3 regions of the Hymenobacter tenuis genome follow, and region 3 is predicted to be linked to each of the others. Evidence: riboswitches for the same ligand, from Rfam matches in the RefSeq annotation. Region 3 holds a riboswitch; each other region holds the start of a gene.

Region 1 (10,055 bases), on a different contig from region 3:
AAGTTTCACGGCTCCTACCAGCAGACGGACCGTGACCTGGACAGCGAGCGGAAACGCCAGAAACTGGAGCCGCTGTATTCCCTCATGATTCGGGTGCGCCTGCCCGGCGGCGTGGCCTCCGCTGACCAGTGGTTGCGCATGGATGCGCTGGCTGACCGCTACGCAAACAGCACGCTCAAGCTTACCACCCGCCAGGCCTTTCAGCTGCACGGTGTGCTCAAGCGCAACCTCAAAAAAACAATTCAGGGCTTTAACGACGTGCTGCTGGACAGCATTGCGGGCTGCGGCGACGTGAACCGCAACGTAATGTTCAACCCCAACCCGCACCAAAGCCGGGTGCACGAGCAGGTGTATGAAGTCTCCAAGCAAATCAGCACCCACCTCACGCCGCGCACCTCGGCCTATTGGGAGCTGTGGCTGAACGGCGAGTCGAAATACAGTAGCGCGCCAAACGAGGGCGAGGAAGACGCAGAGCCGATTTATGGCAAAACGTACCTGCCCCGAAAGTTTAAGATTGCGCTGGCCGTGCCGCCCCACAACGACACCGACATCTTCGCTAATGACCTGGGCCTGATTGCCATTGAAGAAAACGGCCGGCTGCTAGGCTTCAATGTGGCCGTAGGCGGCGGCATGGGCATGACGTTCGGGATGCCCGAAACCTACCCGCGCCTCGCCGACCTCATTGGGTTTGTGCCCGCCGAGAAGGTAGTAGCCCTGTGCGAGCAGGTAGTAACCATTCAGCGCGACTGGGGCAACCGCGAAAACCGCAAGTTCTCACGCCTGAAATACACCCTGGACCGCGTGGGCCTGGAGGTCTTTCGGCAGGAGCTCAACCAGCGCCTAGGCTTTGAGTTGGAGCCAACCCACCCCTACCAGTTCAAGAGCACCGGCGACGCCTTTGGGTGGAGCACTGGCCCCGATGGCGCCCAGCACCTGACGCTGTTTGTGGAAGGCGGCCGGGTGGCCGACCGGCCGGGCCACCAGCTGAAAACCGCCCTGCGCGAAATTGCGGCTTTCCACACCGGCGACTTCCGCCTGACCGGCAATCAAAACCTGATTCTGGCCAACGTAGCGCCCGAAGACCGGCTTACCATTGAGGCTACCCTAGCGAAATACGGCGTAGCGGTAGATACCACCTCAGGCCTGCGCCGTGGGGCCCTGGCCTGCGTAGCCCTAAACACCTGCTCGTTGGCATTTGCGGAGGCCGAGCGCTATATTCCGCAACTTATTGATAGATTGGAGCCTATACTTGCCGCACACCACCTCACTCACGACGACATCCTGATTCGGATGACTGGTTGCCCCAACGGCTGCGCCCGCCCGTACCTCGCAGAAATAGGGCTGGTAGGCCGGGCCGTGGGCCGTTATAACCTGTACCTCGGCGCCGCTTTCAATGGGGAGCGGATGAACAAGCTTTATAAGGAAATGCTGGATGAAGACGGTATTGTGGCGGAGCTCACTCCCCTCTTCGCCGACTACGCCCAGAACCGCCAGCCGCAGGAGCACTTCGGCGATTTTATGATTCGCCGGGGCTACGTGCAAGCCACTACCAGCGGCCTCACGTTTCATGAGTAATAACCTGAAGTCGTTAAATTGACTTTCTGACTGCCGGAGGCCTAGCAGTTTCATGCACTATCTAAGCTCCTGCTGGCAGAACGTTCGACCTCGCTGCGTACCGCATTTTTCGCCCCCAACCAACACCAGCTAATGCCTCTTTCTTCCTCTGAACTACTTCCCCAGCCGGAGCCGCCGCCCCAACCCAATTCCAATCGGCTGTTCCCCATCTTCCTGAAGCTGGAGCAGTTGCACGTGTTGCTGGTAGGCGGCGGCTACGTAGGCTACGAGAAGCTCTCGGCGCTGTTGGCCAACAGCCCCGCCGCCGCCGTGACGGTGGTAGCCACCTGGTTTTCGCCGGAGCTGCGGGTACTGGCGGAGCGGCACCCGGCCGTGCAGCTGCGCGAGCAGCCCTACCATACCACCGACCTGGTAGGCCACGATTTGGTAATTGTGGCTACCAATGATAAAGCTCTGAACTTAGCCATCAAGGCCGATGCCACGCGCCAGCGCCTGCTCTGCAACGTGGCCGACACGCCCGATGCCTGCGACTTTTACCTGGGCTCTATTGTGCAGAAAGGCGACCTAAAAATTGCCATCAGCACCAACGGCAAGTCGCCGACCATTGCCAAGCGCCTCCGGGAAATGCTGACCCAAACCCTGCCCGATGAGCTGCACGACGTGCTGCAGCGCATGTCGCACATTCGGGAAAAGGTAGGCGGCGATTTTGCCGAAAAAGTAAAGTCCTTGAATGCCGTTACGGCTGAGCTTACCGGCGGCCCGGCCTATGAGTCGCCGGCGGCGGCCAAGTGGCGGCGCATTGCCACCACCGCGTTGCTGGCTTTTGCGGCCATGCTGGTGTTCAATATCCTCTCCTACTACCTCACCTGGAAACAGGTGTGGGATGTGGCTAGCTCCTCCGAAACGTTTTATCTGTTTGTGGCCATCGGCTTCGGGGCTCAGCTAATTGATGGGCTCTTGGGCATGGGTTACGGGGTAGTAACGGCTATCAGCCTGATGAGCCTTAACATTGCGCCAGCGGCCGTGAGTGCCAGTATTCATACCGCCGAAATGTTTGCCAGCGGGGCCTCAGGTTACCATCACTACCGCTTCGGCAACGTGAATAAAAAGCTGTTCAAAGTGCTCCTGATTCCGGGAGTGCTGGGCGCTATTACGGGCGCGTATCTGCTTTCCAGATTTGGCGAAGTGTATGCGGGCTACGTGAAGCCGTTTCTGGCTCTTTACCTGCTGCTGCTGGGTATTCGCATTATTTCGAAAGCCTTTGCCAAGCCGGGTCCGCGCAAAAAGCACAAGAAGCTGGGCGTACTGGCCGCGGCCGGCGGCTTCCTCGATTCGTTTGGCGGCGGCGGTTGGGGGCCTTTGGTTACCAGCACGCTCATTGCCGGAGGCCGCACCCCGCAGTACGTGATAGGCTCGGTAAGCGTCACGGAGTTTTTTGTCACGTTTGCCAGCGCTGTCACCTTCTTCGCCACGCTGGGCATTTCGCACTGGCAAATCATCCTGGGCCTAATTGTGGGCGGCGTAGCGGCCTCTCCTCTTGCCGCCCGCCTGGCCGGTCGCATTCCGGTGCGCTGGATGTTTGTGTGCGTGGGCCTGATGGTCATCATCTGGAGCCTATGGGCGCTGCGGAAAGTGTTTATGTAGCAGCTGCCAACACCTTACGAAAAAGCCCCGCCAATTATTGGCGGGGCTTTTTATGGTTTACCACATTGGCAGTCCTAGTAATTTAAAGCTACTGCCGGAAAGCCTACAAGCCCAGCGTTATCCTGATTAGCTTGTTGAGTCAGCACCGGTTTGAGGCATTTGGCTACCTAGTAAAACGGAGTTAAGCCCTAACAGAAAGGAGTGGTTCTTCCTCAGTTGGTAGCACTTCAGGCATCGGTACTGGGCTGGTTGTTTGCTGCACACGCCGCAGCACCAGGAAAAGTACTAGGGCACTGAGCAGCACCAACCCGATATACAGCCCCGGCGACGTAGCAAGCAAGATTTCCGGGCTATCAGCCGCCATGCCCACAGGCCATATCATGGAGGCGAAAGCCAACAGATTATTGAGCGCATGGATACTGATACACAGCCACAGGGAGCGGGTTCGGTAGTAAAGCCACCCTAGTACTACCCCAATTAGGGCGGTTCCCAGGCTTTGGGCGGGGTTAAAATGTATTATACCAAAAAGCAGCGCCGACTGGCCAATGGCGACCCACGGCCGGTATGTGCGGAGCAAGGCTTGCAGAATTACACCCCGAAATAGCACTTCCTCCAGTATGGGCACCGCAACAACTCCTACGAGGAACGCCGCTACTGGCTCGTGCACAAGTTCTTCAAAAAAGCGTTGCTGCCAGTCAGGAAGCCCTAGTAGCTGCACCACCGACAGCACCATTACCAGGGCCGGCACCAGTAGGGGCAGCAGGGCGTACAGCCACCCCTGCTCTTGCCCCGTGAACTGCACCGGGTTCCAGCGCTTGCCCGCTTTCCAGCGCATAAACCCAAGTAGGGCTACGTTAGACAACACGGCCACAACCATACCCGTCACGGATTTTGATAGGTGCAGCACCTTGCTGGCGAGCAAAGAGGTAGGCAAGCCCACGAGTAGCGTCACGAGTAAATACCAGCCGATAAATGTCCAGCTTTCTTTTAGGGCAGGATAAGCTGGGGCTGGTTTCAATAGAGAGGGGGTAGCAACTTCAGGCGTACTAGTTTCCACAGTAAAATCAGGATTAGTATAAAGTAGTGTGCGTCAAAACTACTGTTCTTGGCGCATAAAAAAACAACCAGCCGAGCGTAGCGCGTCGGCTGGTTGTGATAGTCATCTTGATAAGAAGAATTACTGCGTTTAGGCGGCTTGCTGCTGCTTTTGCTGCCCCAGCTTGCTGTGCTTGCGGCCGTACCCGTAGTAGATAGCCAGGCCGATGGCCAGCCACACTGCCAGGCGCAACCACGTTTCCCAAGGCAACGACAGCATCATCACGAGGCAGGTCAGGATACCCAGAATAGGTACCAGCGGCACCCACGGCGTGCGGAAGCCACGTGGGGCGTCGGGTTCGCGCTTGCGCATAATCAGAATGCCCAGGCACACCATTACGAAGGCCAGCAAAGTACCAATAGAGGTCATTTCGCCTACCACCGAAATCGGCACAAACCCCGCGAATAAGGCAATAAACAAGCCTAGTAGCAGATTCGACTGCAACGGCGTGCGGAACCGCTCATGGATTCGGGAGAATACCGGGGGTAGTAACCCATCCTTGGCCATGCTGAAAAACACGCGGCTCTGGCCCAGCAAATCCACCAGAATAACGGAGGTGTAGCCGATGATAATGGCCAGAATCACGGCCGATGACAGCCAGGCGTACGGCGTTTTTTCGATGGCAATAGCCACGGGCGCAGCGCTGTTCTTGAACTCGGTGTAGTTGGCCAGGCCCGTCATGACGTGGCCGAAAAGCACAAACAATACGGTGCAAATCAGCAGGGAACCGATGATGCCGATGGGCATATTGCGCTGCGGATTCTTGGTTTCTTGGGCCATGGTGGCCACAATATCAAAGCCAATGAATACGAAGAATACTACCCCTGCCCCGCGCAGAATACCGCTCCAGCCAAACTCCCCGAACGTGCCGGTGTTCTTCGGGATGTAAGGTTGATAATTGGCGGGGTCAATGTACTGCCAGCCGAGCCCGATGAATACCAGCACCACCGCCACCTTTAGCGTAACCACCAAGGCATTAAACCAGGCCGAGCCCGAGGTACCGCGTATAATAATCATGGTGATGGCCAGCACAATAAGCATGGCCGGTATGTTCACCAAGCCGTGTACTTCGGTGCCATTAGCCAACGTAGCCGATTCAAACGGCGACATCACCAACTGCGGAGGCAGATTGATGCCGTATTTGCTCAGGAACTTCAGCAGATACTGCGACCAGCTGATGGCCACCGTGGCCGCGCCTACGGAGTACTCCAGCACCAAGTCCCAACCGATAATCCAAGCAAACAGCTCGCCCATGGTGGCATAGGCATAGGTGTAAGCGGAGCCCGCAACCGGCACCATGGAGGCAAACTCAGCGTAGCACAGAGCCGAGAAAGCACAGCCCACTGCTGCCACCACAAACGAGAGCGTAACGGCCGGACCAGCATTGTTGGCGGCCGCAATGCCCGTAAGCGAAAACAGGCCCGCCCCAATGATGACACCGATGCCAATGGTAATAAGATTGAAGCCGTTCAGGCTTCGTTTCAGGGTGTTAGCGCCCGTTTCGGCCGCTTCCTGCCGAAGCAGTTCCAATGATTTTCTGAGCATAAAGTGATTCGCCAGGTAGTAGTTGGCTGGTAAGAGAATATCCTGGCCGCAACGCCTGCTGCCGCTTAACCGGCTAGCAACGCGGGTTGCCGATGTCAGCACATTACGTAGCCTTACTAGCTTCTTAAAAAGCCGAAAGCGACGCGTATTGCCGGGCAACTACAGGCAGCAGCGCTGGCCAGGAAACGAAGAGAAGAAAAGAGATGCCTAGGGCTTGGATGCTAGGTAACGATACCATCCAAAGCCAATTGGGTCAAAAACTCAGGGCAGAAGCCGCAGCCTCAACAGCAACAACAGCGGCTCATACAGCAGCGCTGAGCCTTATGGGGCGCACTGAGAAGGGCAGCGGAAACTACGAAACAGGTACTACGGCAGAGGCAAAAGTCCACGGCTTGTTGTTTTTATATGGTCAGGAATTGGCACCGTTCCGGCTGTTGCGGATGGTTGCCGACGCGTCATAGAGCCTGTCTCTCAGCGCCTCTGTATAAAAACAATCCTTTGGGCTAGAAAGAATTGATACGACAAAGGTAGAACCGGAATGCTGCTCCTGCAAACGGGGTCTTTCTCGCTCTACCACACTGCGTATTTTATCAACTCCTGAAGCCAACTGGTGCCCTAGCAGCCAAGTCTTATCAACTCATAACACGCTCACTATCAGAACACTGCTTTTGCTGATAGATTTTACTGGCGGAAGTTTAACCGGAAAATTTAAATATTTTCAGAGGCTGCTAGGGCCCGAGTTTGCTTAAAGTTGGCATCTGAGTTGCCTATTGACCTTGCAGAAGCGGAAACGCCTGTTCCGGACGGCGGCCCGCTTCTTTCTCTGAATTTAAACAATCCAACATAGCCATGAAAAAGCTTCTCGTTCTCCTCGCCGCTTTCTCTCTTTCTGCTGCTGCCGCTTCGGCCCAAACTACGCCCGTAAAAGCAGCACATGCTAAGCACCAAAAAGGCGCCAAGGCTGCCAAAACACCTGAGCAGCGCGCCGAGCAAAAAGCCAAAAGCCTCAGTCAGAAGCTAGGCCTCTCGGCTGCTCAAACCGAGCAAGTCCGGCAGCTGAACCTGGCCCGCTACCAGGAAATGCAGGCCAAGCGCACGCAAGTAGCTTCCACCGCCGATAAAAAGCAGCGCCACCAAGTCATGAAGGCCGGCAAGGAGCGCTACGAAGCCCAACTCAAGCAAATTCTGAGCGCTGATCAGTACACGAAGTATGCTCAGCTGCAACAGGAGAAAATGGCCAAGCACAAAGCCCAGCATCCACGCAAGGCCAAAAGCTAGTGCCACATACCTAACCTAAAAGCCCCAGCGCATTCCTGCGCTGGGGCTTTTTGTTTTATGAGCAAAGCCAGTCTAGGCCGTTACTAGGTAGTTACAATGGGTAAAGCATCAGGCGTGTTCTCTGCGGCAAACCAGCGCAGGCGGTAGCAGTTCATGGCCGTGTCGCCGAGTTGCTCCAGGAGCCGGTAGTTGGCCACCGCGCCTACGGCCGCTCCAATAACAGGCACTAGCTGCGCCATTTTGGCCAAGTCAATGTAGTCGCGGTACTCCTGCTGAAACGTGCGCCAGTCAAACTCCTGCACGTCGGTCGGGAGCGTGTGGCGGTAGGCATCCCAGTTGGCAACACGGCTGTAAATTTCGTTGCGGGTATGCTGGCTGCTGAAAGCTAGCTGGAAAATGTGCAGCAGGAACAACCGCTCAGTGTAGTCGCGCACGTCGTGGCCGTAGAGGGCCGCCACATCAAACAGAAACTTCAGCTTGATGCCGAGCAGCAACGGGAAGTCGGCCAGCCCGAGCAAGAAGCCGCCCGCTCCCGTCATGGCTCCTTCGGCGGCGGCCGTATTGCGGTAATACCGCAGTGTGTTCTTCACCGCAGCTTCGCGCTCTGCCAACGGCGTATCGGCCTGCGGACGGCGCGTAGTGTGCGTAGAGCCAAACAGAACGCCGCGCACCATTTGCTTGATGGCCGCCGTGAGAGCCTGGTGCACCTTTTCGGGCAGAAATGCATTCAGCCGCGCTTGTATTCGGCGCGTGAAACGCCCCACCAGCGTGGGCTTTTTTTGCATTTTCTGTTGCCAGGCGCGCAGTTCCGTACGTGCTTGCTGATCTGGGAGAGTCATAGTAGGCAGAACGCGAAGGCTGATTGTTACCGTAAGATCGGCAGATTCTGGCTGGCATGGGCACTTGCTACTGGCCGGTTACCGCAAACTATAAATCCGCTCGATAATCTCAACCACCTTTACTCCTTCCTGCACGTTGGTGGGTGCCGGCCCACCCTTCCGGATGGTAGTCACTACGTCGTCAATCAGTTGCACGTGGTTGGCGGCGCTGCCCTGGTAGGGCCCGTAGTCGTTGGCGGGGTTAGTGGGCGGCAGCGCAGGCAGCTGGTAGTTGCGCAGGTGGCAATATTCCACCTTATCCAAGTACTGCCCACCAATCCGGACGCTGCCGTGCTCCGCCACTACCGTGAGGGAGCTCTCTAGGTTTCGGTCCCAGACGGCGGTGCTATACTGCAAGGTGCCACTCCCCCCGCGCACGAGGTCAAACGTCACCAGACCACTATCCTCAAATTCGGTGAGCTCTTGGTGGTTGAAGTCCCGGAAGCGGGCCGAAATGTTGGTGATGTCGCCGAACACCCAGTACAGCAGATCCACAAAGTGGCTGAATTGCGTGAAGAGCGTACCGCCATCCTGGGCTTGGGTGCCGCGCCAGCCACCGGGCCGGTAATAGCGGGCATCGCGGTTCCAGAAGCAGTTCAGCTGCACCAAATACACTTGTCCTAGTTGCCCTTCTTCCTGAATCTGCTTAAGCCAGGCCGCGGGCGGCGAGTAGCGGTTCTGCATCACGCCAAACACCAGTCGGTTAGCCTGTTGCGCGGCGCGCACCATGGCTTCAGCATCAGCAGTGCGCAGGGCAATGGGCTTCTCAATTACTAGGTGTAACCCAGCTCGCAACCCCAGCATAGCTTGCGGCGCATGCTGGTCATTTGGTGTAGCTATAGTTAAGACATCGGCCGCCGCACCAGCCGCCAAGTAGGCATCAAGCGAGGGAAAAAAGGGCACCCCGGGAAATGCAGAGGCCAGCTCCGGCGCTAGTTCGGTCCGAATGTCAACCAAAGCCACCAGGCGGGCGCTAGCGTGCCGTGCCACCAGGGCGGCATGGCGCCGACCAATATGGCCCACGCCACAAATAGCAAAACGAACGGCAGAAATAGAATCGGCCAAAAGAAATCAGTATGAAGTTACCTCTGCCTGCAAGCTCCGAAAAACCCACCGTAATTCCCGAACAGAAAAGCAAAGCCCGCAGCACCTGTTTGGCGCTGCGGGCTTTGCTCACGCAGAAAATGACGGGCAATTAGAGCAACCGTTTCAGCTCATTGAAATTAGCACTGCTGGGGTTTCGGTTGGTGCAGCCTAGCTGTTGGGCACTGCGCTGAATACTTTGAATGCGGGAGCCGGGGTTGGGGTGCGTGCTCAGGAACTCTGGTGCACCTCCTCCACCCTGCTTTTCGGCTTTGATGAAAAAGCCGGCAGCACCGTCGCAGGCATAGTGCCGGGTGCCGTTGAGGTAAATGGTGGAGTATTTATCAGCCTCGTTTTCGTAGTTGCGGCTGAATTTCAACTGCCCCAAGCCTGCTGCTATCTGCACAAGCTGGTTGGAATTGTTGCCCAGCACAATGCCGAGTAGAATGCTCACGCCATATTGCTGCTGCAGCATTTGCGTGCTGTGGCGGCGGTCGGCATGCGCAATTTCGTGGCCTAGTACGCCCGCTAACTGGTTTTCATTATCCAGGAACTTGATCAGTCCTGAAAACACATAAATGTGGCCCCCGGGGGTAGCAAAGGCATTCTGGATGTTGTCATCTTTGATAATCTGCACATCCCAGGGGAACTGCTTGCGGTACTTTATATTGCCATTATCCAGCACCCGGTTTACTACCCCATCGAGCAGCTTATACGCGCGGGCATTACTGGAGCGAGCCAACAGCTGGCCTTTGGCGCGGTACAACGAATCGGTTTGCTTGGCTACTTGGGCGCCCAGGGCAATATCCTGGTTAATTGAGAAAAGGTTGAAGCCCTGCTGGGGCTTCATGACGGCCGCCGTGGTTAGGCCCGAAACAACGGCTAGCGGCAGAAACAGCTTCAGAAAGAAACGACGCATAAGAGCAGGAAGTGAAGTTTTAGAGGAGAGTAGTACG
Region 2 (10,055 bases), on a different contig from region 3:
GGCGCCCGTTACCATGTTGCGGGTGTACTGCACGTGGCCGGGGGCATCCGTGATGATGAACTTGCGGCGGGGGGTAGTGAAGTATTTGTAGGCTACATCAATGGTAATGCCCTGTTCGCGCTCCGCTCGGAGGCCGTCGGTCAGCAAGGCCAGATCCACGGTGCCATTCGCGGCCTGCCGCTTTTCCAGCGCCGCCAGAATGTCCAGCGACACAGATTCAGAGTCATATAGCAAGCGGCCGATGAGCGTGCTTTTGCCGTCGTCAACGCTGCCGCAGGTAATAAATCGGAGAAGGTCCATTACAAATGGTGAAATTGTGAGGTTGTGAACTTGTGAGTTAGTTGGGCCAGTGAAGCATGAGTACAGTTCAGCACTTCACCTTTCACCACTTCACCACTTAGAAATAGCCGTTGCGTTTGCGGTCTTCCATGCCGGCTTCCGAGATGTTGTCGTCGAGGCGGGTGGCGCCCCGCTCGCTTACTTTGGCCAGCAGCAGGTCCTGAATAATGTCCTCCACGGTGCTGGCGTCGCTTTCCACGGCGGCGGTGCAGGTAGAGTCGCCAACGGTGCGGAAGCGTACTTGGCGCGTTACTATTTCGTCGTCATCATCGAGGCGCAGGTGTTCTGAGAGGCCTAGCAACTGGCCCGTAGGGAGTACCACGCAGGTGCGCTCGTGGCCGAAGTAGATGTCGGGCAGGGCAATGTTTTCGCGCTGGATATAGCGCCACACGTCCAGCTCCGTCCAGTTGGAGATGGGGAACACGCGCACGTTTTCGCCCTTCTGGATGCGGCCGTTATACACATTCCAGAGCTCGGGGCGCTGGCGCTTGGGGTCCCACTGGCCAAACTCATCTCGCACGGAGAAAATGCGCTCCTTGGCGCGGGCCTTTTCCTCGTCGCGGCGGGCCCCACCAATGCAGGCGTCAAACTCAAACTCCTCAATTACCTCCAGAAGCGTGTAGGTCTGGAGCTGGTTGCGGCTGGGGTACTTGCCGCCTGGCTCGCGTAGGCGCTGCCGCTTTATAGTATCCTCCACCTTGCGCACAATGAGTTTTTCGCCCAATTCGGCGGCTAGCTGGTCGCGGTAAGCTAGTACCTCGGGAAAGTTGTGGCCGGTATCTACGTGCACCAGCGGGAAGGGAAAACGACCCGGGCGGAAAGCTTTTTCCGCGAGGCGCGTCAGCACAATGGAGTCTTTGCCACCCGAAAACAGCAGGGCTGGGCGCTCAAACTGGCCGGCCACTTCCCGCAGGATGTGGATGGCTTCCGCTTCAAGCCGGTCGAGATAATCAAAAGTTGGGGTACTCATATAGTCGGGTGTTCAGTGTTGATGTTGGGCGCTCAGCAGGAAGTGCCAAGCTTGCCTCTAGCCGGCCGGTACGGGCTCCACTACCGGGTCGGGGCCATTGTGGTGGGCGGTGGCATGTAGGCCGCATTCCTTAGCCGAAAGGTCTTCCCACCACCAGCGGCCGGCCCGGAAATCCTCGCCGGGCCTGATGGCGCGGGTGCAGGGGGCACAGCCAATGCTTACAAAGCCCTGTTGGTGCAGCGTGTTCACGGGCACATGGTGCTCTTGGGTAAAGGCCACGGCCTGCTCCCAGGTCCAGTCGAAAAGCGGGTGGATTTTCACGAGGTTATGCGCCGCGTCCCATTCCAGTGGGTCCATGGTTTGCCGGTTCTGCGACTGCTCGGCGCGGATGCCAGTGACCCAGGCTGCTTTACCCGCTAGCGCCCGGTTCAGGGGCTCCACTTTCCGAATAAAGCAGCACTCCTTGCGGTTGTCCACGCTCTCGTAGAAGCTATTCGGGCCCTTAGCCAGCATCAGCTTTTCCACGCTTTCCCGCTCCGGATAAAACACCGCAATGGGCTGCTCATACTTGAGCAGAGTCTTGTTCCAGACGGAGTATGTCTCCTGAAAATTACGCCCAGTGTCAAGCGTGAATACCTGAATGGGGAGGTGATTAGCGAAAATAAGGTGGCTGATAATCTGGTCTTCCAGGCCAAAGGAGGTCGAGAAAACGGCCTGCTCGGGGAAGGTTTCAGCCACGAGGCGTAGCCGCTCCAGGGCAGTAGCCTGAATCAGCTGGGGGCGCAGGTCGTCGAGCAAGGCGCGAACGGCCGGCGCAGCATCTGCTGCGGACATAGCAAGAAGGGGAGGGGAAACCAGCCAGCGCGGGGCGGAGGTTTCGGTCAGGAATGACCCTAGGCGGAGCTGCGGCCACGTAGTTGAATGCGGCACACTAGCTTTCGGCCGGGCGAAAAAGCCGGGCGTACGCACGAAGTCAGCCTACACGTAGCACCGTGTCAGCCGAGCTGTTGCGCGCACAAGCCAGAAAAAAGAAGGAGGTGAGTGGCTAACAACAACACGGCATACCCATCATAGCACAACACCCATGCTGTAGAGCAAAGGCAGTGGCGGATAGAGTAGCGGAGTTGGACAAGCGGTTCACGGCTAGTTGTTTTTATATGGTCAGGAGTTGGCACCGTTTCGGATGGTCCGCTGGTTGCCGGCGTTTCGTCGAGCCTGTCTCTCCGCGCCTCTGTATAAAAACAATCCTTTGTGGGGAAAGAATTGGTATGGCAAAAGTAGCTGCCGGAATTTTACACTTCCAAATTTTATTTTTTCAACAGGTGCACATTCTCTCGCAACGCCCCCATACTCTTGGTCTCTGGGCAGCCGCCACAACGTAAGCAGAACACTAGAAAAGTTACACTGCTTCAGCTGCATGAGTAAGCGAAGGTTACTAGGTGTTCTTCAGCCGCAAACCTGCTTGAAACCTGGTTTTGAGGAAGCTACGTGCAAGTTCCGAATGAGGAGAGGTTTGCTCGTGGTATGGACCTAGTAGCTTTGCCCTATATAAGCATTGTGCAATTAGCGTTTCGGCTGAAAACGAGCCTGTAACTTGCTTAAAAATACGTTGGCCTCGGGGGCAGAATTTGTGACGAGTAGCAGGGCAGCGTACACTATCGTGAGGGTGGCAGAGCGCAAAAGCATGGTCAGGAAGGGAGAGCCTAGCGCCGGAATTAGCCAGCCAGCCAGCCCTGCCGCGGCTGCAATACCCAGTATCAGCGGGATGCGCCACGTGAATGGTTGCATCCGGAAGCTGCGCCACACAAACCACGTGCGGGCCAGGTTGATGCTTACAATAGCGAGTAAAAACGCCACTGCTGCCCCCAGCAAACCTAGTATGGGAATCAGCAAGGCATTGAGCCCAATCGTTACCAGCGCTAAGGATACGTTGAACACCAAGTCGTAGCGGTAGCGCGGGGAGGTAACTACAATTAGCCCATTGAGGCCCGTGATGCCATCAAACAGACGCGCCGCTAGCAGTACCAGCACGGCCGTAGTGCCAGCTGTTAGGGCGGGGTTGTGCATGAGGCCATAGATGAAGTCGAGGTTCAACCCAATGCCCAGAGCAAGGTAACAGCCCAGCACCGTGTTGAGACGGGTAGTGTCGCGGTAAAAAGCGGCCATTTTGGGCAGGGCCTGTTCTTTCCAATAATCGGCTAGCAGCGGAAAGGCAATTTTGTTGAGCGAGCGAGCCGGCAGCGTGAGGGCTGTGCTGATGAAAAAGGCAATGCTGTACACGCCAGCGGCCGCCAGATTCAGTTGGGAGCCCACCATAATGGTATCAATGTTCATGATGATGGTGCCCGAAATGTTGGCTAACAGCGCAAACGCCCCAAAGCTCAGGATGCTGCCCAACGGCTGCACTTGCAGTGCCGCCTTCGTAGGCCGCATATGCAGCTCCCCGATAACTGCCAGGTAGCCTGTAAGCAGCAGCGCCGTGGCGCTCATCAGGCCAATGTAGGCCAGCACGTAGCCGTGAAACGAGAGGTAGCCCAGCCCATACAGCACCGCCGCGCCCGCCTGCAATACCCGAAGTAGAATCTCCTGCACAAACGACGAGAAAGCCGTGTGGTACAGCCCCTTCAGGTACGCATCCTGCAAGGAATATAGCATCACGAACAAGGCCAGCACGCCGGCCCACCCGTAGTAAGCGCCAATCAAGTCTTGGTCGGCTTCATAAAAGTTGAGTACCAGGGGTTTCCCTCCTAGGTACAGCAGCGTGACCAACCCAAAGCCCAGCAGCGGCACGCCCAGCAGCAGCGGCAAAAACCCTTGATGACCCGCTTCGCGGTTGCGGAAATACGGAAAAAACCGGATGCCAACACTGGCAAACCCCAACGCCGAAAGCTGGGCGTAGATGGTGGCAATGGCTAGCAGCGTACCCGTGAGGCCTAGCTCCCGCGCTGATAAAAAGCGCGGAATAATGAAGGCCGTATTGACGAAGCCCAGTCCCAGCCCGATGTAGGAGATAACCGTATTTCGCAGCCCCTGCCGCAGAACAATACCCAAGAGGTGAAAGGTGAAGTGGTGAAATTGTGAAGTGGGGAGAAAATGGGTTTGACGCTCTAGCGGACCTAGTGTAATAGGCCCTTAGAAGGACGTTTGTGGTAAATCAAGAATCCATCATCCCGACGATATCGTGGCCATTAACGAAAGCCACGGCGCGGCTGCGAAGGTACTCCATGATTTCGGCGAACTGGCGCGGGCCGGTTGTTTCGTTGGCGGGGTCGAAGTTCTCGTTGTGCCAGAGCACGGTGCACACGCCCCCAAACCGCTCTGTTTCCTGGAGCATCGGCGTGAGGGCCGGCAGTATCTCCTCGGGGCGTAACTGCAAGTAGCGCGGGTGGTGCAGCGTCGCATCCATCACGTTCAGCGGAATTTCTAGGAAATTGCAGGCTTCGCCTGTAGTGAAGTTGAAGGGATAGTAGGGTAGGCAGTAGGAGTTGCGAAAACCAAATTGCTCGGCAAACCCTAACGTGGAATCATACGCAAGATTGACTCTGGACAGTATGTTAGGCATGAGTCGAGGCTCCCAACGGAGATAATGATAGCGCAAACCGAACCCAGTTTGTCCTCCACCTACTTTCTCTGAAAGCCACATTAAGTCTGGGCCAGAATGCTCACTATCGTCAGTGCGGTAGGGACCATGAAGGGCAACTTCTACCCCCGTATTCAACAGAAATCCAATATTGCGGTCCGCCTCTCGAATTTTGTAATCCGCATTAGGCGTGCCATTTGCCGCTTTACGATGCTCTGGTAAGAAGAAGAACGTGCTTTTGGCGCCGTAGCTAGCAACAGTTTGCTGCACCTCTTCCAAATTGTCCCAAGCGTCCTTCTCAGTGAAGTGCTGCCAAAGTTGCCGGGCTAGGCTAGGCCAGTCGCGGCGGCGCAGGGCGGCTTTGGCAGGTTCTTTCCAGGCGCTGTACAGGTTGTCGATGTCGTGGGTGATGAAGGCGGCCCAGTTGGCCTTGTTGGTCCAGCGGCGCGGCTGCAAAGTCCGGCCCGTTACGTGCTCTACGGCCGTTTTCAGCACATCGAAATAGTAGTTGACCACGGGCACCGATACAAACCCGTAGCGCTGCTGCACGCTGGCCGCGTACGGAAAGCGGCCGTGCTGGTCGCGCTCCTTGGAGTAGTATTCCTGCCAGCCGCTAAGCAGGTAGAAGGCTGCTGAAACTATATCGGTGTTGATAAGGGCGCGCCCACCAGGCAACAGCTCCAAGAGCGGCTGACCGGCCGCGGTATCAAAGAAAAACGGCACCGATTGGCCCAGCCACTCCCGCATGTTAGGAGCCGGCGGATATGGGTTCGTTTCGTTGAAAAACTCGCCAGCGCCGTCTGCTATCTGTACTTGTGGCTGAGCCGAAGCATAGCCAACAGACACGGAAGGCACGTTCTCGTAAGCCAGCTGGAAGTGGCGGAGCACGTAAGCCAGGCGGGTTTCTGCCGAAACTGGCAACGGTGGAGTAGGAAACGCGGGAGCGGGCATAGCGGCAAGTATAGCAGGTTTGCCGACGACGGTTCCCAAGAGGTCGTTACAGAATGCGCTGAACGGTCCTACGCCTGCTCAGTAAGCCAGTTATCAAGTAAGCGCAGGGTGCGTTGCTGGCTGTGGCCCTCATCCGGCGTGCCCAGAGTGGCGTTGTAGTAGGCGGCTCGTTGGTATAGGTCGGTGGGCTTGTGCTGCTGGTAGCGGCGCACTAGGGCTGCCAGCTCCGGCAACGTGCCAGCCTGTTCCACCAGCCCGTGCGCCACGTAGCCGTAATAATCAAAAGCCATGCTGTGCACCCCAAAGCGGAAATAGATACTGGCTAGGTTCAGCAACGTAGCTTCCAGATGGGTGCTGGTATCGGCGGCAATCAGGGCATCGTGCTCCATCAGAAACTCAAACACGTTTTGCTGGCGGGCATCAGAAAACTGCAGCCGGGGGTGTTGCGCCCGCAGAAACGAAAAGTCGCGCGGGTCGCCGGGGTGGGGGCGGAAGGTGAAGCTCAGGTCCGGAAACTCGCGCAGCAGGTACTCGATGGCAGCGGCAATGGCCTGCGTTTCATCGAGGGCGTTGCAGGCAATGGCCACTCGCTGCACGCGTGGCTGCTGGTTTTTGCGGGTCAGAAAGGCATCGGCCTTGGGCATGCCCACTAGCTCCGTCCGGCCCGCAACCGGCCCGCACTGCTGGTACTTATCCAGTGAGTCCTGACCTTCCAGTAAGCTTAAATCAAAGCCTAAAGGAGGAAACGCCGTGCTGACACTGGCGTGCTGCACATACGCGGTGGGCACGCCGCAGCTGCGGGCCGCCAGCAGCAGGGCGCGGGAGTCGTCGTTGTGGTCGTTAGCGAAGATGATGGCCCGCGGCTGGTAGTGGCGCAAGGCCCGACAGTACACCTCGTAATACCCGATGGCGTTGAAAATCAAATCAAAAAACCGCCAGGCCTTCCCGCCTTCCGTGCGCTTCAGGCCCGCATACACCCTAGGAAACTGCCCGTAGTACAAGAGCTTGCGGCGCAACGAAAGTCGGTTTACTACCCCATTGTATCGGCCAATCTGTTTGCTCTGGCCGGCCACCAGCACCGTATCGGGGCGGGCTTCTCTGATGAAATGCAGCGCGTCGTAGTTGTTTTGGCTTACCACATACAGCCACACCTTGCCCTGGAGCTGCTCCGGGTTGCGCACTTTCCGGAACACATTGCCCAGCAGGCGCAGCCCGGCGTAGCCTGCCACTTTTGCCGTCCGCTTCCAGGGGCTGGCCGGAGAAATGGACTCCAGCATGTGCGCCGGCAACGAGGCAAACAAATCGGTAAAACGCAGCTGCAGGATGTCGCGCAGGCGAGAAACGGCGGGGGAAGGCATGAGCAGGAAGCTAGCTACGGGCCGAAGTGCTACAGCGCATCCCAGGTGAGGGCTGTGCCCGCGCTTAAGTTCTGGCGGGCGGGTTTGCCCAGCAACTGGTCGTAGTAGCGAGGTGGCAGGCCGTCGCCCGGGCGCACTACGCGCAGGTTTTCCTTGGTAAAAATCTGCCCGGCCTGAATATCCTGCGCTACATACAAGGAGCGTTTGTAGAGGCGGCTTTTCTCCTCAGCCCGCTGGACGCCGTACTGCACGTGGCCCAAGGCCTGCCAGGCGCGTTCGGTTTCCGTAACCAGTTGTGCTACTTCCTCGGGCTCCAGCGAAAAAGCCGAATCCACCCCGCCATCGGCGCGGCGCAGGGTTACGTGCTTTTCTACCACGCAGGCACCTAGTGCCACGGCGGCTACGGCCGCGCCCACGCCCATGGTATGGTCAGAGAGGCCCACCAGCGCATCGGGGAAAAGCTGCTGAAAGTGGGGCAGGGTGCGCAGGTTGGTGTTTTGCGGCGTGGCGGGGTAGGTGCTGGTACATTTCAGCAGCACCAGGTCGCGGCAGCCCGCCTCGCGCAGAATCTGTACGGCCTCGGCTACTTCAGCCAATGTACTAGCCCCCGTGCTCATGATAACCGGTTTGCCGGTAGCAGCCACGCGGCGTAGCAACGGCCAGTCGGTGTTCTCGAAGGAGGCAATTTTATAGGCCGGCACGTCCAAAGTCTCCAGAAAATCGACGGCGGTTTCATCGAAGGGGGAGCTGAACGCCAGCATCCCGCGCTCCCGGGCGCGGTCGAAAAGGGGCTTATGCCACTCCCAGGGCGTGTGCGCCTCCTGGTAGAGCTCGTGCAGTTCCCGGCCAAACCACAGGGAGTTGGGGTCGTCGATGCGGTAGGCCCCGGGCAGGGTCATGGTGTCGGCGGTGTAGGTTTGGAGCTTGATGGCGTGAGCCCCAGCCGCGGCCATGGCATCTACAATGGCCAGCCCCCGGTTTAGGTCCTGGTTGTGGTTGCCGCTAAGCTCGGCAATAATGAACGGAGGCTGATCGGGGCCAATCAGGCGGGAGCCAATGGAGAACTGCATGCGACAAAAATACGAAGCCTATCGTCAGAATAGGCTTCGTATTTCGCCTGTTTAATTCGAATAAATTCGTTGTTCTTAATTCTGGCGAATAGTTATATATTCTTAACCATTTCAGGGAAATACGTTGGATTGAAGCAGGCTACTAAAATTCTATCTACAGGTTGTCCATCAACAAGATAGTGTCCTTTTAAACGCCCTTCCTCGACCCACCCGGCACGGGTATACGCCTTAATTGAGCTCACGTTTGTTTCAAACATTCCACCGAATAGCTTTCGTATATCAAACTCGCTAAAAGCTAAGGCATTACCTAGTTTTATTGCTTCAACAGCCAGTCCTCGGCCATGAAAATCTCTATCTCCAATTAATACGACAAGATCGGATATTTTATGATCATGGTTAATAGGGCCAAGCTTTATGGTCCCAATACAAACTTGGCTATGCTTATCAATTATAGCAAAGACATAAACTGTGGCACTTGCTATACCCTGTTCAATACTAGTGAGCAATGATTCATACGTATGAGTTTGACGAGAATTAGTGTAAAAGCGCATTAACCCATCATCTTCGAACCAACTAATGAATCTCTCATCTATATCAGTTCGTTTAAGGCTGCGAAGTTCTAAGTTCTCAGACTCGTACTTGTTGTTAAGCTTGATCAGGCTCGTCGATTCCATTGATAAGAATTGTGAAGTTCGAGAATTCTACAAAAGCTTTATTCACTAGTGTATTTAATTCCGTGCTTGCATAGCTTGTACTTCCTCACAGAGTTTTGTGGTGAGTATTTCACGAACATAGGGAACTCTACTAGTATGTGAAAGCCACCGCAACGCTCTGTTTAGTGATTTATTTAATTCAAAATCAGTAAGCTCTTCATAATCACCAATAGAATAGGCATGATTATGCTCACCTACATAATCTGCAAGTCTGCGTTGATTATCAACGTAATATCCAGTTATACAGGCTTTTCCGAGTATCAAGCTCTCAATTAGGATTGTACTAGCTGGACAAATGATAGCATCATATAACTCTATTTCTTCAGCCATAGCTTCAGCGCTGAGGCCTCTTAGTTCTTTAATTATGGTGCTTGTGTACTGGGATCTTAACAGTTCTATTTTTGTGAGTGGTTCAGACGCACCACCCATGATAACTCCGATATATTTTATTTCTTCAACGGGCAATAGCGCCTCCAGACATCTAATACTAAGCTGCATTGGGTCGGCGCCTCCAAAGCACAGAAGCACTTTATTAATATTTTTAATAGGGTGCGGAAGGTGAAACCTTTGACGAAAAGGGCTGCGCACCAAAGAGAAAGCTGGTCCTAGACAATAGCGGGTTGTTTCAAGGGCATTGTACATTGATGATGTTATGCCGGGAGAATGATTAATAATTAAATCAGCTACAAAAGAACCTTTACATAGGTCATCAATACAAATTAGTTGACAGCCGCTTCTCTTTAATTGTAGTTGATATGATTGGTTGAATAAATAACCATCTAATACTACTATATCTTTGGCTGTAAAGAAGCGTTCGCATAAGTAGTTCGCTTCCTCTAATAAGTGGTAATCCGTAAGTTCTATTAATTCCAAGCCGGCAGTATGCACTAAGTCACGGACTACTTCTGGAGGATTGGAGGCAATAAAAAAAGATTGTCTATTAGCTCCTGCAATTTCCGCAAGGGCTAACGATCTAATAACATGGCCTAAACCAATTGTGCCATTGCCATCAGCGCGAAAAAAAATACTCATGAAGCAACGACATGGTTGTGAAACTGATTAGATCTATTTGCT
Region 3 (10,055 bases):
TAACAACAAACTTGTAAATGAGGTTGCTAGCACTCAGCAACTTAATCTTTTTACTCCTCTAGCCGGTCGCGCAGGTCGCGCAGCTGGCTCTGCAGGCCCGGCCACGCTGGGCATAGCGCCTCCAACCGACCTAGTACCCGCAAGGCGCCCCGGTCATCGCCAAGCATGCGCAGCATGGTGGCCCACCCCGAGAGAGCCCCAAAATGGCGCGGCTCCAGCCGCAGCGTTTCGCGCACATCGCGCAAGGAAGCATTGTACTCGCCCCGCAGATAATAGGCAGTGGCGCGTTTGTTCCAGCCCTCTGCATACTGCGGGCTGGCTTCAATAAGGGCATTAAACTCGCTGATGGCCGTGCTGTAGTTATCCGCTGCCAGGTACCGCATGCCGGCTTCTAGGTGCTTATCGAGCACCAAGTTGCCGGTAGTAAGCCAAATCTGCCAGATACCTTCCTGCAGCACCTCAATTTCGGCGGGCGTTGTGGCCTCCCGTAGGCGGGCAAATAAGTCGTCGAGGGAGTCCAAGTAGTAAAGTTATGAAGGGTGAAGTTGTGCGTTTTACGCACGGTTAGCGCCAGTGGTGCAGTCAATGATACTAAATCGGCTACTTACCTGCTACAGTGTTTCACAAGTTCACCCTTCACCAGTTCACTCTTAAAAAAGGGCCGCCGCCACCCGCCGGATGCTCTCCGATTTTCCCATACTATAGTAGTGCAAACAGGGCACACCATGGGCCATCAGCTCTTTGCTTTGGTTGATACACCACTCAATCCCGATTTCGCGGGCTGCATTGTTATCCGGCGCTAGGTGCACCGCATCGGCCAGCTCTTCCGGAAGGTTCAGGTAGAAAGAGCGCGGCAGCATGCTCAGCTGGCTTTTAGTGGTAAGTGGCTTCAGGCCAGGAATAATAGGAACCGTGATGCCCGCTTCCCGGCAGCGCTTCTCAAAGTTGAAAAACTGCTCGTTGTCGAAGAACATTTGGGTCACGATGTAGTCGGCGCCGCGGTCTACTTTGTGCTTAAGGTAGCGCAAGTCCGCCGCATAGTTCGGCGACTCAAAGTGCTTCTCAGGGTAGCCCGCCGTCCCGATGCAGAAGTTAGTGGCCCAGGTATCGTCCTGCTCCTCATCCAGATACGCGCCTTTATTCAAGTCAGCCACCTGCCCGATGAGGTCGGCCGCGTAGGCATGCCCGTCGGGGTCCGGCTTGAAATGGCCTTCCGACTTGATTGGGTCGCCACGCAGGGCTAGCACGTTGTCAATGCCCAGGAAGTGCAGGTCAATCAGTGCGTTTTCAGTTTCCTCCTTCGAGAAGCCCCCGCAGATGAGGTGGGGCACGGTATCTACATCGAAGCGGTTTTTGATGGCCGCGCATATGCCTACTGTGCCGGGGCGCTTGCGCACGGTTTTCTTCTCCAGAAACCCGTTGGGGTGCTGGCGGTACACGTACTCCTCGCGGTGGTACGTCACATCAATAAACGGCGGCTTGAACTCCATCAGGGGCTCAATGTTCGAGAACAGGTTCTGGATGTTCTCGCCCTTCTTCGGGGGCAGTACCTCGAAGGAAAACAGCGTCTTGCCGTCGGCGCGGGTCAGGTGTTCGGTTACTTTCATATAGAGCACCAGCGGGTGGCTAGTGAGTCGAGGGAGTAGTAATCTAAACTCCCCTCCTCAGATGAGGAGGGGCTGGAGGTGATTGAAGCGGCCTAGATTGATAACTAGCCTTAGTTACTAGCTCTAGTTTTTCAACCACCCCTAGCCCCTCCTCAGCTGAGGAGGGGAACTAGTTTTAGTGGCCTACAGCGCCGTTACGGGCACGCTGGCCGGGTCGTAGTTTAGGTTGGGGGCCAGCCAGCGCTCTAGCTCTGGCAACGGCATGTTCTTGCGCTCCGCAATGTCCTCTACCTGATCCTTGCCGATGCGGCCGAGGCCGAAGTAGCGGGAATCGGGGTGGGCATAGTAGAGGCCGCTTACCGAGGAGGCCGGATACATGGCTAGGTTCTCGGTGAGACGGATGCCGGTGGCGTTTTCCGCGTCGAGCAGTTCAAACAGGGTGATTTTCTCGGTGTGGTCGGGGCAGCCGGGATAGCCGGGCGCCGGGCGCACACCTTTGTATTTCTCCTGAATGAGGTCTTCGTTGGAAAGGTTCTCGGCTGGGTCGTAGCCCCAGAACTCTTCGCGCACGCGCTGGTGCAGGCGCTCCGCAAACGCCTCGGCGAGGCGGTCGGCCAGGGCTTTCACCATGATGCTGGAGTAGTCGTCGTGCTCCTGCTCGTACTTCTCCAGCAGCTTCTCGATGCCTAGGCCAGCCGTTACGGCAAACCCACCGATATAATCTTCACGACCGGTTTCCTTGGGTGCCACAAAGTCAGAGAAGGCCAAGTTGGGTACGCCGGGTGCTTTCTCGCTCTGCTGGCGCAGAGTGAAGAACTCGGTCTGAATTTCCTGGCGGGTGTCGTCCTTGAAGATCTGGATGGTATCGTAGCCTACGGTGTTAGCGGGCCAGAAACCGATAACGGCGCGGGCCGTTAGTAGCTTCTCGTCGATGATTTGCTTGAGCAGCTTCTGGGCGTCGTTGAAGAGTTGGGTGGCAGCTTCGCCCACGTTCTCATCGGTGAGAATTCGGGGGTAGCGGCCCTTCAGCTCCCAGGTCTGGAAGAAGGGCGTCCAGTCGATGTATTCGGCCAGTTCAGCTAACGGGTAGTCTTCTAGGGTTTTGGTGCCCAGGAAGCTCGGCTTTACTATGCGGCTGGTGTCCCAGTCAGCCTTGAACCCGTTTTCGCGGGCGGCTTCAATGGTCAGGTAGTTTTTATCACGCTGGCGGCCGGCGTAGTCCTCGCGGAGTTGGCGGTACTCCTCGCGCACGGTGCGGGCGTATTCCACATCGGCGGAGCCTAGTAAGGCTGCAGCCACGCCTACGGAGCGAGAGGCATCGTTTACGTGTACTACCGGACCGGAGTAGTTAGGCGCGATTTTCACGGCGGCGTGCAGGCGAGAAGTAGTGGCGCCGCCAATGAGCAGCGGGGTTTTGAGGCCGCGCTTTTCCATTTCTTGAGCTACGTACACCATTTCATCCAGCGAGGGCGTGATCAGGCCGCTCAGGCCAATCACGTCTACTTGCTGCTTGGCGGCTTCGTCTAGGATTTTCTCCAAAGACACCATCACACCCAGGTCCACGATGTCGAAATTGTTGCAAGCCAGTACCACGCCCACGATGTTCTTACCGATGTCGTGTACGTCACCTTTCACGGTGGCTAACAAGATTTTACCAGCCGTTTGCCGGTCGCCGCTTTGCTTGTCGGCCAATAGGTAAGGCTCCAGGTAGGCCACGGCCTTCTTCATTACGCGGGCTGATTTTACCACCTGAGGCAGGAACATTTTGCCGGCGCCAAACAGGTCACCGACTACGTTCATGCCGGCCATCAGCGGGCCTTCAATCACTTCGAGTGGCCTAGCAACCTGCTGGCGCACTTCCTCGGTGTCTTGGTCGATGAACTCGGTAATGCCTTTTACTAGCGCGTGCTGTAGACGCTCCTTCACCGGCAGGCTGCGCCAGGCGTCGGCTACTACCTCCACTTTGTCCTTCTGCTTCACCGTGTCGGCAAAGTCTACGAGGCGCTCAGTGGCGTCGGGGCGACGGTTCAGCAGCACGTCTTCCACCAACTCCAACAGATCCTTGGGCACTTCATCGTACACCGCCAGCTGACTTGGATTTACAATGCCCATGTCGAGGCCGGCCTGAATGGCGTGGTAGAGGAAGGCCGAGTGCATAGCCTCGCGCACTACGTCGTTGCCGCGGTAGGAGAAGCTGATATTGCTGACGCCACCACTGGTGAGGGCGCCGGGCAGGTGTTGCTTGATCCAGCGGACAGCCTCGATGAAGTCCAGCGCGTAATTGCGGTGCTCCTCCATGCCGGTGCCCACGGTCAGGATGTTGGGGTCGAAGATGATGTCCTCGGCTGGGAAACCCACTTCGTTCACCAGGATGTCGTAGCTGCGCTGACAGATTTCGATGCGCTTCTCCAGTGTGTCGGCCTGGCCCTTCTCATCGAAAGCCATAACCACCACGGCGGCGCCGTACTGGCGCACGGTGCGGGCCCGCTCCTTGAAGGTTTCTTCGCCTTCTTTAAGCGAAATGGAGTTGACGATACTCTTGCCCTGCACGCACTTAAGGCCGGCTTCCAGCACGCTCCACTTCGAGGAGTCAATCATGATCGGCACCCGCGAAATGTCGGGCTCCGAGGCAATCAGGTTCAGGAACGTGGTCATGGCCTGCTCCGAGTCGAGCATGCCTTCGTCCATGTTCACGTCGATGACTTGGGCGCCACCCTCTACTTGGTCGCGGGCTACTTGCAGGGCGGCTTCGTAGTTGCCGGTCCGGATGAGGCGGGCGAAGGCGCGGGAACCCGTCACGTTGCACCGCTCACCCACGTTTACAAACAGGCTTTCGGGATAAATGCCGAAGGGCTCTAGGCCACTCAGGCGGGTAGCTTTGGGTAGCTCGGGCAGCTTGCGTGGCTCGTACTTTTCCGCCAGACGGGCCAGCTCACCGATGTGCTGGGGTGTGGTGCCACAACAGCCACCTACCACCGTCACGAGACCTTCCTTGAGGTAGTTTTCCACTACCCCCGCAAATTCCTGAGCCGACTCATCATAGCCACCAAAGGCGTTGGGCAAACCGGCATTCGGGTACGCCGAAATATGCACATCCGCAATGCGGCTTAGCTCCTTTATATACACTTGCAGTTGATCAGCGCCGAGGGCGCAGTTCAGGCCCACGCTCAACAGGGGCAAGTGACGAATCGAGTTCCAGAAGGCCTCTACCGTTTGCCCCGAGAGGGTGCGGCCGGAAGCATCGGTAATAGTACCCGAAATCATGACGGGCACCACGCGGCCACCTTCGTCGAAGAACTTCTGCACGGCGTACAGTGCAGCTTTAGCGTTCAGCGTGTCGAAGATGGTTTCGATGAGCAGGGCATCGGAACCACCATCAATGAGGCCGCGCACCTGCTCGTGGTAGGCAGTGGCCAGCTCATCGAACGTCACGGCCCGGAAGCCGGGGCGGTTCACGTCGGGGGAGAGGCTAGCGGTGCGGTTAGTGGGCCCGATGGCGCCGGCCACAAAGCGAGGCTTGTCAGGGTTTTGGGCCGTAAACTCGTCGGCTACTTCCTTGGCTATGCGCGCCGACTCGTAGTTGAGTTCGTACACGATATCCTCCAAAGCGTAATCGGCCTGCGCGATGGTGGTGCCGCTGAACGTGTTGGTTTCCACCATATCAGCGCCGGCCGCGAAGTAGTCAGCGTGGATGCCTTTGATGATATCGGGCCGGGTGATGCTGAGTAGGTCGTTGTTACCGCGCAGAGGCTTGGGGTGGTCAGCGAAGCGGGTGCCCCGGAAATCATCCTCAGTCAGCGTGTGACGCTGAATCATGGTGCCCATGGCGCCATCCAAAATCAGGACGCGCTTGGCAAGAATATCGTGGAGCGGGGAGGTGGTGACGGTCGGCATATCGGCTCTTCAAGTAAATCGGCAACGAAAAAGTGCCTATCCAGAAAGAGCCGCGTGGAGGCGCGAGTCCTGTACTTATCTTCTTCCAACGCATACAAGCTGCATTGAAACGGGAGTTAGCACCTTGTGTTAAGTCAGGTTGCTAAGACGTCATAGGGCCCAATCCCTCGGTCTTTCTGGATAAGTAACACAGCGAAGATACAACCAGATTCTTCAAATTTCAATTCTGATGGCTGAAGGAGTGGCCTAGGCCAGCAGGTTTTAGCGTGGAGCAGGCCTAGAACAAAATCGTTGTCATGCTTGATCTGGCGTCCGCGTAGTCGAAGCATCTTTACCGCTTCGTCGCAGTTCTAGGCCAGTAGTTAGCCAGAGGTAGAGAGGCTTCGACTACGCGGACGCCAGATCAAGCAGCACAGTATAGTAGAGCGTGATAAATGCTGATAATTCGTTGCGCTCTGCCTAACGATATATCAGCATTTATCACGCTCTACTATATAGGCCTGGCAGAATGGTTCGTTGAACAGGAGAGGCGGGCTCGTTGAATAAACTTTGCGCCGCCTGATTTTCTGTTCATCTTATGGTCAATGCGTTAACAACTTATTGCTGCTATGATTCTATCTAGTCTTTATAAGAAAGCTCTAACCGCTGGTTTGCTGCTTGTAAGTGGCCTAGCGCTAGCCCAGCACCAGCCCGGCACAGGCCTACGCGGGCAGTACTACGAGGGCAAGAACTTCGAGAAGCTGGTACTGACGCGCACTGACCCAGGCATCGACTTCAACTGGACCATCGGGCCTACCGGCGACCATTTTGTATCACCGGGCCCGGGGGTGCCGGGCGAATACTTCTCCGTGCGCTGGGCGGGCCACATTTACGCGCCCGTAACGGGCCTGTACACCTTCCAGATTGCAACCGATGATGGTATGCGCGTTTGGATAGGCGGGAAGAAGGTGCTGGATTCGTGGCGCGACCAGCCCGCTACTACCTCTGTTGCGCACCTAAAGATGAAGTCGGGCGGCTACTACGCGGTGCGCGTGGAGTATTACCAGAGCGACCGGGATTCGAAGGCGCAATTAGCTTGGCAGCTGCCGAATACAACCGATGAGCCTCAGCCCATTCCGACAGATAATCTGTACCAGAGGCTACCTAGTAACGTGCTAGTGCTGATAGAAGCCGCGCCATCCAAACCTAAAGCCATTGCAGCGCTGGCTCCTACTCCAGCACCGGCAGCCCCTCAAGCGCTAGCTCCCAAAGCGGTAGTAAAGCCCGCTGCTGCAGTAGTGCCACGGGTGGCGCGCCGCACTAGGCCAGTAGCACTGCCAAAGCCTGCGCCCGCCAAACCACTTGCTCCTGATACCGTTGCCAACGAATTGCCCGACTTGACGGCGCTCAGCAAAGGAGCCGCCGTGACGCTGCCCAACCTCTACTTCACCCAAAGTACGGCGGCCTTGCTGCCCTCTTCGCGCCCAACACTGAATGCCCTGGCCCGCACTCTGCGCCAGCAACCCGCCATGCGACTGGAAATAGCCGGCCACACCGATAACGTAGGCGAAGCGGCCCTGAACCTGCGCCTCTCCGAGCAGCGGGCCCGCGTGGTGCGGCAGTATCTGGTGCAGCAGGGTATTGATTCCGTGCGGCTTACAGCCCGTGGCTACGGGGGCGCTAGGCCAGTAGCCGACAACCGCGACCCGCAGCAGCGCCCTCGCAACCGTCGGGTGGAAGTAATGGTGCAATAGCGCACTTGCGCTTCGGCAGCCCGCTGCATACGGGCGCTAGCAGGACCTAGGCCACTTGCGAGCTTACTTGGTTATCGGGAGCAAGGCGAAAAAAATATAGCTAAACGAAAACATATATGTAGCAACACCAGTTACAGTTCGCGAATCGGCATGGAGCTGATTCCCAAACTTTGTTTTGCTATGAATCACACTCCCCATCTTTTCTCGCCTGTACAAGTAGGCGCGCTTACTCTGCCCAACCGCTTTGCTATGGCCCCCATGACGCGGAGCCGCGCCACCAATGAGGCCACCGTACCCACGGAGTCGGTGGTAAAATACTACGTGCAGCGCGCCTCGGCCGGCCTGATTATCACGGAAGGTTCGCAGGTGTCGCCCCAGGGCGTGGGCTATATCAACACCCCCGGCATCTACTCCGAGGAGCAGGTAGCTGGCTGGAAAAAAGTAACCGATGCCGTGCACGCCGCCGGAGGCCGCATTTTCATCCAGCTCTGGCACGTAGGCCGCGTATCACACCCGTTCTTCCACAATGGTGAGCTGCCCGTAGCTCCCTCGGCCATTAAGCCCGAAGGTGCCAAAGCCTTCACGGGTCAAGGCTTCGAAGACGTGCCTACGCCACGCGCGTTGGATCTGAGCGAAATCCCAGGCGTAGTAGACCAGTTCCGTCAGGCCGCTCGCAACGCTAAGTTGGCCGGCTTCGATGGCGCTGAAATCCACGGGGCCAATGGCTACTTGCTCGACCAGTTCATTCAGGACGGCTCTAACCAGCGCACCGACGAGTACGGCGGCAGCCTGGAAAACCGCACCCGCTTCGTGAAAGAAGTAGTGCAGGCTGTAATAGGTGAGTTGGGTGCCGACCGCGTGGGCATTCGCCTGTCGCCCCAGGGCAGCGCCAGCATCAAGGACTCGGACCCGGTAAAAACCTTCAGTTATGTTACGGAGCAGCTCAACCAGTTCAACCTGGCCTACCTGCACGTAATTGAGGCGCTACCCGGTCATCCTATGGCTCAGCCTAGCGTACCGGCCGTAGCCGCGCACCTGCGCAAAATCTTCAAGGGCACCTTTATCCTGAACGGTGGCTACACCCAGGAAACCGCCGAAGAAGCGCTGGCCAACAACGAAGCCGACGTTATTGCTTTCGGCGTACCGTTCATTGCCAACCCCGACCTAGTGGAGCGTTTCCGCATCGGGGCTGCCCTCAATACCCCTGACCCCAGCACGTTCTACGTGCCCGGCGACAAAGGCTACATCGACTACCCCTCCCTCCAAGACCAAGGCGTAGATGTGAAAGAGCCCGTTGATTATCAGAACAACTAACTGAACTGGCCTAGGCCAGTCTGATTTACGGAAACCCGTCTCGGCGCAAGCAGGGGCGGGTTTTTGCTTTATGAAAAATTGTATGCCTCATAAGGCCGTCATGTAGAGCTTGGCGAGACATCTCGCGTGCTGACTTTCCCATACTATCTGTCATGCTTGATCTGGCGTCCGCTTGTCGAAGCATCTTTACCTCTGGCTAATCCAACTGGCCTAGCGAAGCGGGAGAGATATTTCGGCAAGCTCAGCATGACGGTCTTTGTAACCAAGGGCACTAGGTTGAATGGAACGACTACCCTAGTAAGCCAATGCTTTAGCTGTCGAGGCCGAAATCTGCGTAAGCAGAAACCTCAACTATATCCCACTACGCCGATGGCCGCTAAGAAAACTTCTGCCTCTTCAGATTCTGCTAAGCCTGCTTCCAAGGCTGCAACCACCAAAAAGTCTGCTGCTACGCCTGCCGCCAAGAAAGCATCGGCTGCGGCCTCTGCGGCCCCCAAACCTGTGAAGCGGCCTACGGCTAAGGAGATGAAGGAACACGCGCAAAAGTTGCCCTACCCCGGCAAGCAAGCCGATATGAAGCTGCAGCCCGCCATGAGCTTCTCCACTTACAGAGCCGCCGGCAAGCTGCAAGACAAAATTGCCCTCATAACCGGCGCCGATTCGGGCATCGGGCGGGCGGTGGCAGTAGCATTTGCCATGGAAGGCGCCAACGTGGCGGTGCTCTATAACGAAAACACCGTGGATGCCGAGGAAACTAAGCGCCTCGTGGAAGCCCAAAACCGCCAGTGCCTGCTGCTGCAGCTAGATGTGCGCGACCCCGAGCAGTGCAAACAAGCCGTGCGCCTGACGCGCAAAGAGCTGGGCGGCCTCAACATCCTCGTCAACAACGCGGCCTTCCAGATGAGCGCCGAAAAGTTCGAGGACATACCTGAGGAGCAAATCCGGCGCACTTTCGATACCAACATTCTCGGCTATATCTGGATGGCCCAAGCCGCCATTCCGCACCTCAAGAAAGACGACTGTATTATCAATACGGGTAGCATCGTAGGCCTTACCGGCATCCCAATTCTGGTGGATTACGCCAGCTCCAAGTCGGCTATTCATGCCCTTACCAAAAGCCTGGCTACCTACCTCGGCGAGCGGGGCATCCGGGTGAACTGCGTAGTGCCCGGCCCCGTCTGGACGCCCAACATTCCCGGAACTATGCCCCGCGAGGAAATCGAGAAGTTTGGCTATGAAGTGGCCCTAGCTCGCCCCGGTCAGCCCGAGGAGCTGGCGCCCGCTTACGTGCTGCTGGCCTCCCAAGATGGCTCCTTCATGACGGGCTCCTTGGTGCACGTAACGGGCGGCAAGATGAGCAGCGACCAGTAGGATAGATAATGAGGATACACTAGGTGTGGCCTCGCGCCCATGAGTGAGACCGTCCTGCTTGATCTGGCGTCCACTTGTCGAAGCATCTCTACCGGTTCGTCGCTGTTCTAGGCCAGTTGATTGGCCAGAGGTAGAG

Evidence for each region. A riboswitch is a leader RNA that binds a small molecule or an ion and turns the genes downstream of it on or off. The one in region 3 is predicted to bind S-adenosylmethionine.
Region 1: it holds a riboswitch for S-adenosylmethionine, as region 3 does, so the genes downstream of both, ACYVGU_RS08770 (amino acid permease) here and metH (methionine synthase) in region 3, are expected to answer to the same signal.
Region 2: it holds a riboswitch for S-adenosylmethionine, as region 3 does, so the genes downstream of both, ACYVGU_RS08720 (phosphoadenosine phosphosulfate reductase family protein) here and metH (methionine synthase) in region 3, are expected to answer to the same signal.

Annotation. Positions count from the first base shown of each region.
Region 1 is NZ_BAAGWF010000001.1:2,016,811-2,026,865, forward strand. It holds gene ACYVGU_RS08755 (assimilatory sulfite reductase (NADPH) hemoprotein subunit) at 1-1,575, shown strand, start outside; gene ACYVGU_RS08760 (TSUP family transporter) at 1,708-3,219, shown strand; gene ACYVGU_RS08765 (lysostaphin resistance A-like protein) at 3,401-4,237, opposite strand; gene ACYVGU_RS08770 (amino acid permease) at 4,406-5,860, opposite strand; SAM riboswitch class I at 6,259-6,351, opposite strand; gene ACYVGU_RS08775 (hypothetical protein) at 6,710-7,138, shown strand; gene ACYVGU_RS08780 (EcsC family protein) at 7,222-7,977, opposite strand; gene ACYVGU_RS08785 (Gfo/Idh/MocA family protein) at 8,056-9,081, opposite strand; gene ACYVGU_RS08790 (M48 family metalloprotease) at 9,212-10,018, opposite strand.
Region 2 is NZ_BAAGWF010000001.1:1,998,832-2,008,886, reverse strand. It holds gene ACYVGU_RS08730 (sulfate adenylyltransferase subunit 1) at 1-300, opposite strand, end outside; gene cysD (sulfate adenylyltransferase subunit CysD) at 398-1,309, opposite strand; gene ACYVGU_RS08720 (phosphoadenosine phosphosulfate reductase family protein) at 1,367-2,143, opposite strand; SAM riboswitch class I at 2,460-2,551, opposite strand; gene ACYVGU_RS08715 (lipopolysaccharide biosynthesis protein) at 2,873-4,360, opposite strand; gene ACYVGU_RS08710 (DUF7033 domain-containing protein) at 4,464-5,840, opposite strand; gene ACYVGU_RS08705 (glycosyltransferase family protein) at 5,909-7,198, opposite strand; gene pseI (pseudaminic acid synthase) at 7,228-8,268, opposite strand; gene ACYVGU_RS08695 (GNAT family N-acetyltransferase) at 8,361-8,942, opposite strand; gene pseG (PseG/SpsG family protein) at 8,997-10,013, opposite strand; gene ACYVGU_RS08685 (cytidylyltransferase domain-containing protein) at 10,047-10,055, opposite strand, start outside.
Region 3 is NZ_BAAGWF010000004.1:293,310-303,364, forward strand. It holds gene ACYVGU_RS14665 (tetratricopeptide repeat protein) at 51-521, opposite strand; gene metF (methylenetetrahydrofolate reductase) at 651-1,607, opposite strand; gene metH (methionine synthase) at 1,791-5,501, opposite strand; SAM riboswitch class I at 5,574-5,688, opposite strand; gene ACYVGU_RS14680 (PA14 domain-containing protein) at 6,110-7,234, shown strand; gene ACYVGU_RS14685 (alkene reductase) at 7,415-8,548, shown strand; gene ACYVGU_RS14690 (Rossmann-fold NAD(P)-binding domain-containing protein) at 8,918-9,919, shown strand.